2 regions of the Cytobacillus sp. FSL M8-0252 genome follow, and region 1 is predicted to be linked to the other one. Evidence: predicted binding sites of a transcription regulator. Region 1 holds the regulator's gene; the other holds the start of a gene.
What was found. The regulator LexA, encoded in region 1, represses DNA repair genes until DNA is damaged. The targets are predictions, from matches to a motif close to CGAACATATGTTCG.

Region 1 (3,220 bases):
CCAATCAATTGAATAATTGGCATTTAATCATCCTAGCTATTTGTTTTCATGAAAAATGCTTTAATATTTATTTACCCATAAAACATCATGTCAAGTAGTAGGTATCAAATTTAAAAACATTAGCTCGTATTGAATGGATGAACAGTACTTCAGGAGAGTGGTTCTATGGGCTGTGTAAGACATACATATTACAATTTAAGAAGCAACACAAAACGTTAAACGAAAATGTGTTATGTCCCTTCCATAAAGGTGAAATAGAACTGTTTAAGCGGGTATTTCTAGCGCTAGAATAGTAGGTAAAAAGCGAAGTTGTCTAAATAAAATTTGTTCTTGTTATATACAACAAAAAACCGTTCATAAGAACGGAATAAAATTTTATTCTTGATCTTTTACTTTTAGGGTATCTAATAATTTTAAGATACCCTCACCTCCCATACCAGATACGAGAGAGATGATGAAAACAGCAGTGGGGGAATCCGGTGTTGTTGTCACAATGACAAATACGGCCGCCAGTCCTCCTAGTAAGATGTCTTCTAAGAACCCTAAATAAATGAATTTTTTCGTCATCCGTGGCTTGACTAGTTTGCCTAATCTCTGCAAATGTCCTGCAACACCGACAATTCCACCAATCAACGCAGCGAAGAGAATGTTCATTAACATTTTTCCTTCACACTCCTAAAGCCGAGATTTTTTTGCGACCTTAGGTTGATTCTTGGTGTAAATTTCATTATAATATATTTTTGTCTCGATGTAATGATTCTATTTTACTGAATTTTTTAAATTTTATAATTGTATGAGTAACATATAAAGATAATTGCAAACTATTAAAAAGGAGTGTCAATAATGACACTCTTTTTTAATGTATTTGACGATAAACACCAATAACTTTGCCTAAAATAGATACATTGTGCAAGATAATCGGCTCCATAGTAGGGTTTTCTGGTTGCAAGCGGATAAAGTTCTTCTCTTTAAAGAATCGCTTAACGGTGGCCTCATCATCTTCTGTCATAGCAACCACGATTTCTCCATTATTTGCTGTTTGTTGCTGCTTGACTATGACATAATCACCATCTAATATGCCAGCTTCAATCATACTTTCTCCCATAATTTCAAGCATGAAGATATTTTCATCACTCGGAGCCATTCTTTCAGGTAAAGGGAAATATTCCTCAACATTCTCAATCGCAGTAATGGGGTGACCAGCAGTAACCTTACCGATAATAGGTACGTTCACCGTTTGCACTTTAGGTATTGGGTTGCTCTCTTCTAGATTTAATACCTCAATGGCACGGGGTTTTGTCGGATCTCGACGAATAAGACCTTTACTCTCTAGTCTGGCTAGATGGCCATGTACGGTTGAACTTGAAGCAAGTCCAACAGCTTCACCTATTTCCCTAACGGAAGGTGGATAACCTTTTTGTTTTACTTCATCTTTTATAAAATTCAATATATCTTGCTGCCTCTTAGATAATTTCACGCTATCACGCACCTTCGTCAATTTCATTAAGATTATTATACCATCAGTAGTAAATAGATACAAACATAAGTTCGAATTTTCTTATTGACAGAAACAAATGTTCGCATTATACTAAAATTATTAAATCGAACATATATTCTATTCAGGGGTGGCAATTAATGATAAAACAATTGTGGAATTCTTATAGTTATGCTATTATTCTTATCGCTTTTAGTTTCGGTATGGTTTTCTTATTATTTTTGAACACTGGTAATGCAAATCAGGAGGAATATGTAAAAGTTGAAGTAAAACAAGGAGATTCTTTATGGAAAATAGCGGAGGAGTTTAAAGATGCCCATAATATGTCTTCTAAAGACTTTGTTGCTTGGGTAGAAGAATTTAATCATATACATTTAGGTAAAATACATCCTGGTGATACGGTATATCTTCCCATTACAAATGGTGAAATAATATCTGAAACAAATTTAGCTAGTGTGATATTAGAAGACTAAAGGAATGAAAGAGAATGAATGTAATTATATATTGCAGGGTGAGTACGACGAAGGATACACAGGAAACGTCTCTTGCTAGACAAGAAGAAGAACTTTTACATTTAGCGAGAATGAAGGATATGAATGTAGTTGAAGTCATACGTGAGAAAGCAAGTGGCTATGATTTAGAAAGAATTGGTGTGTTGCAATTATTGGAGTTACTTAAACAAAATCAAGCAGAGGCTGTTCTTATTCAAGATGAAACCAGGATTGGAAGAGGAAATGCTAAAATTGCCATCTTACATTGTATACTTAAAGAAAATGGGAAGATTTATACAATTGCCCATAATGGAGAATTGCAACTTTCAGATTCTGATTCTATGGTATTACAAATTGTTAGCATGGTTGAAGAGTATCAAAGAAAACTACATAATGTAAAAATAAAAAGAGGGATGCAAAAAGCTGTTCAAAAAGGCTTTCGACCTGAAAAAAATTTAAAAAACCAAGGAAATATAAACGGAAGAGAACGAATAGAGGTACCAATAGAAGAAATAGTAAAATTGAGACAAAATAACCTTACTTTTGCAGAAATTGCTGCAACGTTAAGAGGCTTTGGTTATAAAATATCTAAAGCGACAGTAAACCGTAGGTATAATGAATATATAGATAATATAGAGCAGATGGATAATGAATCATCATGATATAGGCATAATAAGTTAAGTCGATTGATTAGTTGTAATTCAACTAAAAAACTAAGAAATATTAGTACTGATACCAAGCAAGATAAAGGCATACTAAAAGATTCTACAATCGTTCGTGGGTTCAGACAAGTGAACTGTGAATGGTTATTTGTTTCCGAGGATTCATCCGTGTTTTTTCATTTAACGTTAGTTGTTAGTGAAAGTATTATTCCCTTATTCCCCTTATTTACATACATACGCTCCCTATATTAATAGTCTCACATTTTTAAGTTGAGAACACTGCTACATTGCCATACCTAATAATAAAGCAAGACGATACCAACTTATTGGCGTCTGAAATGAAAATCAAAAGATGATTGTAAAACTGCTTTCTTGTAAAATGCAGTCATATTTAGTAATATGGCTATTAAGTATCTTCTCCATATGGAATGAAGAACTTTTTGGATGGGAAGGAGTGTAGCACAATGATTTCAAAAGAAAAATTAGCGAGAATTAATTCGCTTGCTAAGAAAGCGAAAACAGAAGGTTTATCAGAACCAGAAGCAAAGGAACAATCTAAATTAAGAAAAGAA
Region 2 (3,220 bases), 1.9 Mb from region 1:
AAATCCTCAGACATTTTTTTCGTTAAAGTGGTAATGAGTACACGTTCATTTTTCTCAATTCTATCATTAATTTCACCAATTAAATCATCAATCTGTCCCTCTATCGGTCGGACATCAATAATAGGATCTAACAATCCAGTAGGTCTAATGATTTGTTCAATCATTTCAGGTGTTTGTTCTAATTCATACGGACCTGGAGTCGCAGAAACATAAACAATCTGGCTAATATGATCTTCAAACTCAGAAAAAGTAAGAGGACGGTTATCCATTGCAGAAGGAAGACGAAAACCATGTTCTACTAATACATTCTTACGGGCTTGGTCACCATTATACATCCCTCTTATTTGCGGCAATGTCACATGAGATTCATCAATAACAAGTAAGAAGTCCTTTGGGAAGTAATCAAGTAAAGTATAAGGAGTCGAACCAGCTGGACGAAGAGTTAAATGACGGGAGTAGTTTTCAATCCCTGAACAAAAACCCATCTCTCTCATCATTTCTAGATCATATCGCGTTCTTTGTTCTAGGCGTTGTGCCTGTAATAAATGGCCTTCTTCATGTAAGGTAGCCAGCCTTTCTTCTAATTCTTTTTCAATATTTTCGATGGCTACACGCATTTTCTCTTCTCTGGTAACGAAGTGAGATGCCGGGAAAATGGCTACATGATCACGATCACCTAAAATTTCACCGGTCAAAGCATCGACTTCACGAATCCGATCTATTTCATCTCCAAAAAACTCCACACGTAAACAGTGCTCGTCTCTCGAAGCAGGGAATATCTCTACGACATCACCGCGTACACGAAATGTCCCACGTATAAAGTTCATATCATTGCGCTCATATTGTATGTCGACTAGCTTCCTTAATAATTGATTTCGCTCTATTTCCATTCCCGTCCTTAAACTTAAGACAAGCTCTCTATATTCTTCAGGAGATCCCAAACCATAGATGCAAGAAACACTGGCGATGATGATAACATCATTTCTTTCAAATAATGAGGAGGTAGCTGAATGGCGGAGCTTATCTATTTCATCATTAATACTCGCATCTTTCTCAATAAATGTGTCAGTGGATGGTACATATGCTTCTGGTTGATAGTAGTCATAGTAACTAACAAAATACTCTACCGCATTATTGGGAAAGAACTCTTTAAATTCACTATATAATTGACCTGCTAACGTCTTATTATGAGCAATTACTAACGTTGGTTTGTTCACTTCTTTAATGACGTTAGAAACAGTGAACGTTTTCCCGGTTCCAGTTGCACCTAGTAATGTCTGATGCTTTTTCCCCTCTTGAATCCCATTTACAAGCTCTTTAATAGCTGCAGGTTGATCACCTTGTGGGGAATATTTTGAAACTAACTCAAATGTTTGATCCAAATCAGAAACCTCCTCTATGTAAAAAGTAAAGCGTGTCTAATCATTATTGCATTCCGATTTTCTATATCCTCATTCTACCACAAATCCTCTTATCTAAACCACAAAAAAGCGAACAAATATTCGATATCCATTCGACAAAGAGATGAAAAGAAGGTTAGGATTAAAATAAACGGGTATGAAGGTACAAATTAACTTTTCATTTATTTTGAAACTTTATTCTATATAAAATCGTCTTTTGTTATATGGCGAAATAGACGAGGTGATTTTTTGTTTGGTTTTATTTTTGCATTTGCGTGGCTAGCCGTTTTTATTTATGCCCTAAAAACCATTAAAGATTATATAAACAGTAATGACGAGGAAAAAGCATATGAAAAAGACTTCGTCATTAAAATTGTTGGTGCTGTATGCCTTTCGGGGCTTTTTGTTATAGCAGAAATACTTCGTGTCACAAACTTGGGCTTCGTTGATATGAAATGGCTCTTTCTCATTACATTTCTACTGCTTTTCGTTGTCAGTTACGTCTTTTTCACCTACAGGATACTCTTCTCTAAAAACACCTTTGACCGTAAAAAAGGAGATTATACTTTTAGTTATAAATATCGAAAATGGCTTATCCCTGTCTTTTTTCTATTCCCAATAGGTGTATTTAGTATTTGGATTTGGGTTAGCTAAATGAAATTTCCTTCTACATAAATGAGTTATAGAATTAGTCCATAGTTGGGGGCATCTAGTAAATTTGAATAGATAAACAGGTTTAATTGAACACATACAATGATTGAATCAAGGAGTTATACAAGTCAATTACACCTACCCACTAAAACCCTTCTTATTAATCAACAACACACACGTCAGCTCATATTTCTCATTCTAATTAGTTAACCTTTCTTTTTATTAAAAACTTAAAAACTAAACGCTTTTCCCTAAGAAAAGTAGAACCCCATCTCACTTTGATGGGGTTCTACTTATTTATATATCTGCTGGATGCGGACCTTTTTCTGCTTCCATCTCTTTTGCCATTTTCCTTGCTTTTATAAATTGAACACCGCTTAATACAATGGTTTTCCCAACGGCGTATGTTGGTACAGCAAGTAACATGCCTAATATACCAGCTAAGTTTCCTGCTACCAATAAGATAATAATGATTGTTGCTGGATGAGTATTTAATGTTTTCCCTAAAATTAATGGTGAAATTAAATTACCTTCTAATTGTTGTGCGGCGACGATGACTATTATTGCTAAAATCGCCATCGTAGGTGATTCAAATAGCCCAACTATAACCGCCGGTGCACCACCAATAAATGGTCCAACATAAGGAATAATATTCGTTACTGAAATAATTAATGCCAAAACAATTGCGTATGGTAGGTCAATAATTAAGAAACCGATAAAAGACGCTGTCCCGACGAATAATGCGACCGTAATCTGACCTTGAATATAGGAAGAAAGAGTTTTACCTGTTTCTTTTAATGTATCAATTGCTTCAGCACGATAACTTTTGGGAACAAATTTCCCTAGTGCAGGTGGGAACTTCTCCCCGTCTTTTAACATAAAGAATAAAAGGAATGGTACAGTAATAATCGTAATGGCTATATTTGCAACTAATCCAACTAAATCGCTGAGACCATTCGTAATCCTTTGTGGAAGTTGATTAGCATAATCAACTAAATAACCCATTATTTCTTCTTGTGTTACATAATCTTGATTCATTAACCAGCGATAACCCTCAGATTGCGAGAAGTTGTTAAAGAACTGTTCTGTTTGTTTAACATAGGTAGGTAGTTCATTTAATAACCCTGCCAATTGGGCTGAAATTTTTGGTACAAAAATACTAACGACAA

Region 2: uvrB (excinuclease ABC subunit UvrB) is a predicted target of LexA. The motif match lies at 1,492-1,505, and genes of this name have one in related genera.

The regions. Positions count from the first base shown of each region.
Region 1 covers NZ_JBBOWZ010000001.1:2,154,497-2,157,716, forward strand. Annotated here, with positions in the region: gene MKX83_RS11040 (DUF4257 domain-containing protein) at 376-660, opposite strand; gene lexA (transcriptional repressor LexA) at 857-1,504, opposite strand; gene yneA (cell division suppressor protein YneA) at 1,636-1,968, shown strand; gene MKX83_RS11055 (YneB family resolvase-like protein) at 1,983-2,648, shown strand; gene MKX83_RS11060 (DUF896 domain-containing protein) at 3,113-3,220, shown strand, end outside.
Region 2 covers NZ_JBBOWZ010000001.1:4,103,424-4,106,643, forward strand. Annotated here, with positions in the region: gene uvrB (excinuclease ABC subunit UvrB) at 1-1,382, opposite strand, end outside; gene MKX83_RS20810 (hypothetical protein) at 1,650-2,054, shown strand; gene MKX83_RS20815 (AI-2E family transporter) at 2,349-3,220, opposite strand, start outside.